Regions from separate parts of the Kitasatospora sp. NPDC127111 genome, predicted to be linked through region 3. Evidence: riboswitches for the same ligand, from Rfam matches in the RefSeq annotation. Region 3 holds a riboswitch; each other region holds the start of a gene.

Region 1 (3,238 bases), on a different contig from region 3:
AGGGTCTCGTCGTGGAAGTCGCGGGCGGTCTCCGGGTCGAGGGCCAGGTTGAACTGGTCCTCCCAGCGGAACTCGAAGCGGGCGTCGGAGAGGGCGTCGTCCCACTCCTGGGCGCCCGGGTGGCCCTTGGCCAGGTCGGCGGCGTGGGCGGCGATCTTGTAGGTGATCACGCCGGTCTTCACGTCGTCCCGGTTGGGCAGGCCCAGGTGCTCCTTGGGCGTGACGTAGCAGAGCATCGCGGTGCCCCACCAGGCGATCATCGCGGCGCCGATGCCCGAGGTGATGTGGTCGTAGCCGGGCGCGACGTCGGTGGTCAGCGGGCCGAGGGTGTAGAACGGCGCCTCGTCGCAGATCTCCTTCTGGAGATCCATGTTCTCCTTGATCTTGTGCATCGGGACGTGGCCCGGGCCCTCGATCATCACCTGGACGTCGCGCTCGCGGGCGATCCGGCCCAGCTCGCCCAGCGTCTGCAGCTCGGCGAACTGCGCCTCGTCGTTGGCGTCGGCGATCGAGCCCGGGCGCAGGCCGTCGCCGAGCGAGAAGGTGACGTCGTAGCTCGCGAGGATGTCGCAGAGCTCCTCGAAGTTGGTGTAGAGGAAGTTCTCCCGGTGGTGCGCCAGGCACCAGGCGGCCATGATCGAGCCGCCGCGCGAGACGATGCCGGTCTTGCGGCGGGCGGTCATCGGCACGTACCGCAGCAGCACGCCGGCGTGCACGGTCATGTAGTCGACGCCCTGCTCGCACTGCTCGATGACGGTGTCGCGGTAGACGTCCCAGCTGAGGTCCTCGGCCTTGCCGTCGACCTTCTCCAGCGCCTGGTAGAGCGGCACGGTGCCGATCGGCACGGGGGAGTTGCGCAGGATCCACTCGCGGGTGGTGTGGATGTTGCGGCCGGTGGAGAGGTCCATGACGGTGTCGGCGCCCCAGCGGGTGGCCCAGGTCATCTTCTCCACCTCCTCCTCGATCGAGGAGGTGACGGCGGAGTTGCCGATGTTGGCGTTGATCTTCACCAGGAAGTTGGTGCCGATGACGGCCGGCTCCACCTCGGGGTGGTTCACGTTGACCGGGATGACCGCGCGGCCGCGGGCCACCTCGGAACGGACGAACTCCGGTGCCAGGCCCTCGCGCAGCGCCACGAACTCCATCTCCGGCGTCACGATGCCGCGCTTGGCGTACGCGAGCTGGGTGACGGCGGCACCGTCGCGGCCGCGCAGCGGGCGGCGCGGGCGGCCGGGGAAGACGGCGTCGAGGTTGCGCAGGTTCCCGCCGCGCGGCGAGGTGTGCTTGATCCCGTCGTCCTCGGGGCGGGCCTCGCGGCCGTCGTACTCCTCGACGTCGCCGCGCTGGCGGATCCAGGCGTCCCGCAGCGGCGGCAGGCCGCGCCGGACGTCGGGCTGGTACGCCGGGTCGGTGTACGGGCCCGAGGTGTCGTACAGCGGGACGGTCTTCCCGTTGGTGAGCACGACCTCGCGGTACGGCACCCGCAGGTCGGGGCGGGAGCCGTCGCGGTAGGCCTTGCGCCAGGCCGGGGTGGGGTAGCCGGTGCCCGCGCTGCTGACGGCGGAGTTCTGGGCAGACTGCGGCTGTGCGTCGAACGTGGTCATCGGACCCTCTACTCCCTACGCCGGCATTACCCGGTCAGGTTCCTGCGGTCGACGCAGCGTTCGGCACGTCCGGCGACGTCCCGGTCAGCGTCCTCTCAGCCCGGTGCTCCGAGCTCCCGTGTCCGCAGGCGGTGTTGCCTGCGCAAGACGTCCAACACCGTAGCGACCGAATCGCCGCTGGTCCAGAGGGGGTCCACGGACGGGGATTCCGGCGGCCGCCGCACCGCCGGCCGCGGGGCGGGCACACTGGCAGTCGGACCGGCCGGGCGGACGGCCGGCGGCGTGACGAGGGAGGGCCGAGTGGTCGGGAGCACCGGGCGGGTCAGCGGAGCGGTGGGGGCGGGGCTGGTCGGCGAGGTGATGGTGCACGTCCCGGAGCGCCAGGGGACGGAGGCGTTCCTCGCCTACCTGGCCGTGCCGGGCGACCGGCTGCCGGTGGGGACGCCGGTGGTGGTGGTCGAGTACCAGCCGCCGCGCACCGTCTACGTGGCGCCGATCCTGCCGTAAGGGGCCGTGACGATGTTGTGACAGGTCGTCATGTCAGCTCCCTTTTCTTCGGGTTGCCCCGGCCGGACAATCCGAATCGGCGCATCTCATGTGCCGGAAGGGGGAGTTGAACCATGCTGTACGTCATCGTCGGGGCGGCCGTCGCGGTGCTGCTGGTGGGTGTCACGCTCTTCAAACTCATGTGGCGGGTGGCGGAGCCCAACGAGGCCCTGATCATCTCCGGTTCCAAGCACCGCACCGAGGGGGTCGGCGAGGGGCTGGGATTCCGGATCGTCACCGGGCGCGGGACCTTCGTCACGCCGGGCCTGCAGGGCGTCCGCCGGCTCTCGCTGGACCTCAACGAGGCCGAGCTGAACGTCGAGTGCGTCACCACGCAGGGCATCCCGGTGCGGGTCAAGGGCGTGGTGATCTTCAAGGTCGGCGACGACCACGTCTCGATCGCCAATGCCGCGCGGCGCTTCCTCGACCAGCAGAAGCTGATCAGCCAGCGCGTGCACAACGTCTTCGCCGGCCACCTGCGGTCGATCGTCGGCGGGCTCACCGTCGAGGACATGATCCGCGACCGCGAGCGGCTCACCGGGGAGACCAGGGCCGCCTCCGGGCTGGAGATGGAGAAGCTCGGTCTGATCATCGACACCCTGCAGATCCAGGAGATCATCGACCCGACGGGCTACATCAAGAACCTCGCCATCCCGCACGCCGCCGCCGTGCAGCGGGACGCCCGGATCGCCCAGGCCGAGGCGGACCGGATGGCCACCGAGGCGGAGCAGGAGGCCGCCGCCCGCAAGGCCGAGGCGACCCGCAACAGCGCGATCCAGCAGTCCGCGTACCAGGCCGAGCGGGACACCGCCAACGCCCGGGCCGAACAGGCGGGCCCGCTCGCGCAGGCCGCCGCCCGGCAGGAGGTCGTCGTCCAGGAGACCAAGGTCGCCGAGCTGGAGGCGCGCCGCAAGGAGCAGCAGCTGCAGATCGACATCCGCAAGCCGGCGGACGCCAAGGCGTACGAGACCCGCACCCGGGCCGAGGCCGAGCGCGACGCCCGGATCTCCGCCGCGCAGGCGCAGGCCCGGGAGACCGAGCTGCGGGCGGCGGCCGAGGCCAGCCAGGTCAGGATCGCGGCCGAGGCC
Region 2 (3,238 bases), on a different contig from region 3:
TGCCCATCACCGCGCCGCTGGAGTCCAGCAGCGGTCCGCCGGAGTTGCCGGGGTTGATGGAGGCGTCGGTCTGCAGGGCGTTCATGTACGAGGACTGGGCGCCGGTCTCGTCGCCGGAGGCGACCGGGCGGTCCTTGGCGCTGATGATGCCGGTGGTGACGGTGGACTCCAGGCCGTACGGGGCACCGATGGCGATGGTGGAGTCGCCGACGTTGACCTTGTCGGAGTCGGCCAGCGGAAGGGGCGTCAGCTTGCCCTTCGGCGGGCTGTCGAGCTTGACCACGGCGACGTCGTAGCCCTCGGCGCGGCCGAGCACGGAGGCGCCGTAGGAGGTGCCGTCGGCGAACTTGACGGTCAGTTTGCCGCCGTTGGAGGCGGGGGCGACGACGTGGTTGTTGGTGAGGATGTGGCCCTCGGTGTCGAAGACGAAGCCGGTGCCGGTGCCGGACTCGCCGTTGCCCTGCGCCTTGATGGTGACGACGCTGGGCAGCGCCTTCTGCGCGATGCCGGCGACGGAGCCGGGCGCGGGCTCGTTCTTCCCCGGGCTGTTGGCCTGGACGGTGGTGCTCCTGTGGTCGTCCGAGGCGGAGACGCTGCTGCCGTTGCGGTCGCCGACGGCGACGCCGACCGCGCCGCCGGCCACACCGGCGACCAGGGCGACGGCCGCGACCAGGGCGATCAGGCCGCCGCGCTTCTTGCGCGGGCCGGCGGGCTCGGGGCTGCCGGGGTACTCGGCCGGGTAGCCGAGCGGGCCGCCGGGGTAGCCCGGGCCGCCGGGGGTGCCGGCGCCGCCGGAGGTGGCGTCGTGCACGCCCCAGCCGCCGAGCGGCTGGCCGGCGCCGAACGGGTGGTGCGGGCCGGGCGCACCGGGGGCGGGCGGGGCGCCGTACGGGTCGTGCGGAGCGGCGGCGACCGGGGCGGCCGGCATGGGGACGCCGGCGGCCGGGGTGGCGTACGGGTTGCCGGCCGGAGCGGGCGGCAGGACCGGCGGCGGGGCGTCGAGGTACCCGGTGCCGGCAGGGGCGGGAGCCGGGGCCGCGGGAGCCGCGGCCGGGGCCGCGGGAGCGGCCGGAGCCGGGGCGGCCGGGGCGGCGGGCTCGGGAGCGCTCACCTTGCTGAACGCCAGCGTCGGGTTGGACCGGCCCTCGGCCGGGGTCGCGGCCGGAGCCGGGGCACCCGCCGCGGCCTCGGTCAGCGGGTAGTCGGCCTCGGGCGCCGCTGCGGGGACGGGACGGTCGGACGCGGACTGCGCCGGACCGTCAGGAGCGGGACCCACCACCCCCTGGCCGCCGGAGGGCTGCTCCCCCTGCGGCCCGGTGGACCCAACCTCGCGCTCGGTGCTCACGGACGACCTCCATAGCTGACAGGACCAACCACCATAGTTTTTCGCACACTCGATTCGATTGCCGTAAGGACCCTTCTGAAGAACTCATAAGAATCCTTAGCCCGGTCCAACAGCACCCCCTGCGAAGCTCCCGCGGCGCCCTTCTCGGGGCCCCTCCACCGGGCCTGCGCCGGACCCCGACCCGGGCCTGCGCCGGGCCTCGACCCGGCCCTCCGCCGGACCCCCGCGACGTCCCGCGATGCGGACCGCCGGGCGGCTGGCCTTGGCGTTCACCTCCGCGCCGGTTAGCCTGTCGCTCCAAACTGACACGCGGGAGCTTGGACCCACCAGGCTGAGAGTGCGCCGGTCGACCGTACGCCACGGGATCCGTGGACGGATCGTCGAGGGGGCGCTGACCGCCGGAACCTGTCCGGGTAATGCCGGCGTAGGGAGTATCGGCCATGCCGTCTGCTTCGCCATCCTCTTCTTCGGGCGCGCCCGCGTCCAAGGATTTCTCCGAGTCGTCCGCGACCGTTCACTCCGACGCCGCCGCGGCCGCGCCCGGTTCCCCGGCCACCGCCGTCCTGGACCGGCCGGAGCGGGACGGACGGGTCGAGGCGCCGCTCGTCCTGGACACCGAACCGCCGCGCACCCTGCGGTTCCGGGACCACTTCGCGCTCTGGATGAACCTCGGCGTCAGCCTGATCGGCTTCACCACCGCCGCCACCGTGCTGGGCGCGCCGGGCACCGAGCTGTCGCTGGCCGCCGCGATCACCGCGATCGTGGCCGGCACCGCGGTCGGCACCGCGATGCTCGGCGTGGCCGCGCTGATCGGGGCGCGCACCGGCGCGCCGGCGATGGCGAACCTGCGCGGGCTGTTCGGCACCCGGCTCTCGTACGTCCCGACCGTGCTGAACATCGTCCAGTGCCTCGGCTGGGGCGTGTACGAGCTGCTGGTCATCGCGATGGGCGCGCAGACCGTCGCGCACACCGAGGGCTACCGCTGGGTGTTCGTCGTGCTGGCGGGTGCGGTGACCACCGCGCTGACCATCTGGCCGCTGGGCGCGATCGCGGTGCTGCGCCGCTTCGTCGCCGCGGCGGTCGCGGTCGCGATGGTGTACTTCACCGTCCAGCTGGGCCGCCACGGCGTGCCGGACCCGGGCGCGGGCAACTGGCACGGCTTCCTGAAGGCCACCGACGCGATGATCGCCGTCTCGATCTCCTTCGTGCCGCTGGCCGCCGACTACACCCGGCACTCGCGCACCCCGCGCGCCGCGTTCTGGGGCAGCTTCTCCGGCTACACGCTCGCCCAGGTGTGGTGCTACGTGCTCGGCCTGTTCGCGCTGCTGCAGGCGGACGGCGACGCCGCGAAGATCTTCGACTCGTTCCTGGGCGTCTCGGCCGGCTGGCTGTTCCTGCTGGTCCTGGTGCTGCGCGAGACCGACCAGTCCTTCGCCAACGTGTACTCGACCGCGATGTCGGTCCACAACCTGCTGCCGAAGGTGGACCGGCGGGTGCTGACCGGCGGGACCGGCCTGCTGATCACCGTGCTGGCGCTGCAGATCACCGAGTTCACCGACTCCTACTACGCCTTCCTGGGCCTGATCGGCTCGGTCTTCGTGCCGATGTTCGCGGTGCTGGCGGTGGACTACTTCCTCGGCGCCGGGCGGCGCGGCTGGAACCTCGCCGACGACGCGCCCTCCCGCTGGCTGATGCTGCTGCCGTGGGCGCTCGGCTTCGCGGTCTACCAGCTGATCGCGCCGACCGCGATCGCCGGCTGGTGGACGGACTTCTGGACGGGGGCCCAGGAGGCGCTGCACTTCACCCCGCAGGAGTGGACCTCGGCCTCGCTCCTCGGCTTCCTGGTGCCCGCCCTGGCCACCTGGGCGCTCACCCCGCTGACCCGGCGGCGGC
Region 3 (3,238 bases):
GCCCCCCTGCACGGCGGTGAGGATCTCGACCCGGTCGCCCGCCGAGAGCTGCGTGACCGGCCACGAACTCCTCGGCACCACGGCCTCGTTGAGCGCGGCGGCGACGCCCGTGTTGGCCCGGCTCAGAGTGGCCACCACCTCGGCGAGGGTGGTGGCGGCGGGCACCAGGCGGGGCTCGCCGTTGACGGTGAGGGGGATGTCGCTCATGCGGGGACCTTCGTGGCGAAGCGAGTGGGGGAGAACGGTGCGGCCAGCTCCGGCGTGGTGCCGGTGGCCAGGTGTTCGGCGATCAGGTCGGCGGTCACCGGGGTGAGCAGCACGCCGTTGCGGTAGTGCCCGGTGGCGGCGACCAGGCCGGGCAGGGCCGTCGGCCCGAGCAGCGGCGCGTTGTCCGGCGAGCCCGGGCGCAGCCCGGCGGAGGTCTCCACCAGCGGCAGCTCGGTGATGCCGGGGACCAGCTCGTGGGCGTCGCGCAGCAGCTCGTACACCCCGCCGGCGGTGACCGTGGTGTCGTAGCCCTGCTCCTCGCTGGTCGCGCCGATCACCAGCTCGCCGTCCTCGCGCGGCACCAGGTAGAGGTGCTGGCCGCGGACCACCGCCCGGACGTTGCGGGACAGGAACGGCCGGTACGCCTCGGGGATCCGCAGCCGCAGGATCTGGCCCTTCACCGGGCGGATCGCCGGCAGCACGCCGTCGGGCAGGCCGGGCAGCCGGTGGCTCTCCGGGCCGGCCGCGAGCACGACCCGGCCGGCGGTCACGCTCTCGCCGGTGCCGAGCCGGACGCCGACCGCGCGGCCGTCCTCGACCAGCAGCTCGACCGCCTCGGTCCGCCGGACGACCACGCCGGCGGCCTGGCCGGCCAGCAGCAGCGCCGTCAGCAGCCGGCGACCGTCCACCTGGTGGTCGTCCGCCACGTGCAGGCCGCCGCGGACGCCGGGGGCGAGCATCGGCTCCAGCTTGCGGGCCTCGCGGCCGGTCAGCCAGGTCGAGTCGAGGCCGAGCCGCAGGTGGAAGGCGTGCAACTCGCGCAGCTCCGCCCGGTCGTCGGAGTCGAGCGCGACGGCGAGCGTGCCGCACCGGCGGTAACCGGTGTCCTGGCCGCCGCTGGCCTCGGTGAGCTCGGCGGCGAAGGCGGCGTAGCGCTCGTTGGAGGCCATCCCGAGGCGGAGCAACGGCTCTTCGCCGTACTGGAGTTCGGTGACCGGGGCGAGCATGCCGGCCGCGACCCGGGCGGCGCCGCCACCGGGGGTGGGGTCGACCACGACGACGTCCCCCAGCCCGCGCTGCGCCGCGCGCCAGGCGACGGCGAGGCCGATCACGCCTCCGCCGATCACCAGCACGTCCGCGTGGCCACCTGGTGCCAAGCGTGTCAAAGCTGCTTCTCCCTTCGCCGGTATGACCCGGATCAGGTTCGGACGGTCGCAGGCCGTGTCAGCCCGCCTCTCAGCCCGGTACGCCGGGCTCCCGTGATGGTGCCCCCACCTTAACTCCGGGCCTCGTCCCCGCTGAAGGCGCGTACGAGGGGTGGGACGGGAGGGGGCGGGCGTGTCCGGTGGTGGGCTGGGTGGGGGGTGGGTGGGGCGTTCGCGCCGATGAGGGCACGTACGAGGGGTGGGACGGGAGGGGGCGGGGGTGCCCGGTGGGGTGGTGCGCGGTGGGGCTTGTGGGCGGCGGGCGGGTCGGGGCCGAGCGGGCGCTCAGCCGGTGGACGCCGGGGCCGGGCCCGGTGGGGGCGCCAGTACAGTGACCGCGTGGCAGAGCTGAGCGGGACGGATCAGGTGGTCGTGGTCGGGGCCGGGCTGGCCGGGGCGCAGTGCGCGTCGGGGCTGCGCCGGGGCGGCTGGCGGGGGCGGATCGTGCTGGTGGGCGAGGAGCCCCACGCGCCGTACGACCGGCCGCCGCTCTCCAAGGAGGTGCTGCTCGGCAAGACCGACACCACCACCCTGGACATCGACTTCCCCCACCTGGGCGTCGAGCTGCTCACCGGCCGCCGCGCCACCGGCCTCACCCCGGGCGTGCTGCACACCGACGGCGGCGACCTCCCGTACGGCGCCCTGGTGATCGCCACCGGTGCCGCCCCGCGCGTCCTGCCCGGTGCCGAGCGCGCGCACCTGCTGCACACCCTGGACGACGCGCTGGCCCTGCGCCCGCTGCTCCGCCCGGGTCTGCGCCTGGTGCTGGTCGGCGCGGGCTGGATCGGCGCCGAGGTGGCCACCGCGGCCCGCGCGGCCGGGTGCGAGGTGACCGTCGTCGAGGCCGGCCCGGCGCCCGTCCCCGGTGCGCTGCCGACCGAGGTCGGCCGGGCGATGGCCGCCTGGTACGCCGAGGCCGGGGTCGAGCTGCGCTGCGACGCCGCGGTCGCGGCCGTCGAGCCCGGCGCGGTGCTGCTCGCGGACGGCTCGCACCTGCCGGCCGACGAGGTGGTGGTCGGCATCGGCGCCCGCCCGGCGACCGACTGGCTGGCCGGCTCCGGCGTCGAGCTGGACGCGGCCGGCGCCGTCCTGGTGGATGAGCGGCTGCGCACCAGCCTGCCGGGCGTCTGGGCGGCCGGGGACTGCGCGAGCTACCCGTCCGCCCGAACCGGCACCCGGCTGACCGTCCAGCACTGGGACCACGCGCTGCAGTCCGGCGGCGCGGCGGCGGCCGCGGTGCTCGGCGCGGACGTGCCGTACGACCCGGTGCCGTACTTCTGGTCGGAGCAGTTCGGCCGGATGGTCCAGTACGCCGGGCGGCACGGCGAGGGTGACGAGTCGGTGTGGCGCGGCTCGCCGGCGGACCCGTCCTGGGCGGTGCTCTGGCTGCGCGACGGGGTGCTGCGCGCCCTGCTCACGGTGGACCGCCCGCGCGACCTCACCCAGGGCCGCCGGCTGATCGAGCGCGGGACGCCGCTGGACCGGGCCCGGGCGGCGGACCCTGCGGTGCCGCTGAAGGCGGCCGTCGCGGGGTAGCCGGAGCCGCCCCGGCGGCCGGTTGGTGCGCGGCGGGCCGCGGAGGTGGCAGTCTGGTGGCGTGAGTGAGATCGAAAGCAAGATTGAAGCCCTGGTCCCCGAGTGGATGTACCTGCCCGACATCTCGGAGCGGTGGGGTCTGGTGGTCACCGAGGTCCGCAACCTGGTCAAGAAGGGCGACCTGATCGCCGTCCGCCGCGGCCCCAACAAGTCGCTGCAGGTCCCGGCGGCGTTCATCGACGAGACCGGCCCGGTCAAGCACCTGGTCGGCCTGCTGACCGTGCTGCGCG

Evidence for each region. A riboswitch is a leader RNA that binds a small molecule or an ion and turns the genes downstream of it on or off. The one in region 3 is predicted to bind thiamine pyrophosphate.
Region 1: linked by a shared signal. The riboswitch ahead of thiC (phosphomethylpyrimidine synthase ThiC) and the one ahead of thiO (glycine oxidase ThiO) in region 3 are both predicted to bind thiamine pyrophosphate.
Region 2: linked by a shared signal. The riboswitch ahead of ACFVHB_RS25395 (purine-cytosine permease family protein) and the one ahead of thiO (glycine oxidase ThiO) in region 3 are both predicted to bind thiamine pyrophosphate.

What each region holds. Positions count from the first base shown of each region.
Region 1 covers NZ_JBHXTG010000085.1:24,894-28,131, reverse strand. The annotation lists gene thiC (phosphomethylpyrimidine synthase ThiC) at 1-1,604, opposite strand, end outside; TPP riboswitch at 1,615-1,726, opposite strand; gene ACFVHB_RS34650 (hypothetical protein) at 1,905-2,111, shown strand; gene ACFVHB_RS34645 (flotillin family protein) at 2,225-3,238, shown strand, end outside.
Region 2 covers NZ_JBHXTG010000046.1:61,700-64,937, reverse strand. The annotation lists gene ACFVHB_RS25400 (S1C family serine protease) at 1-1,345, opposite strand, end outside; TPP riboswitch at 1,645-1,793, shown strand; gene ACFVHB_RS25395 (purine-cytosine permease family protein) at 1,786-3,238, shown strand, end outside.
Region 3 covers NZ_JBHXTG010000013.1:15,338-18,575, forward strand. The annotation lists gene thiS (sulfur carrier protein ThiS) at 1-207, opposite strand, end outside; gene thiO (glycine oxidase ThiO) at 204-1,373, opposite strand; TPP riboswitch at 1,366-1,478, opposite strand; gene ACFVHB_RS11250 (NAD(P)/FAD-dependent oxidoreductase) at 1,752-2,948, shown strand; gene ACFVHB_RS11255 (Rv2175c family DNA-binding protein) at 3,010-3,238, shown strand, end outside.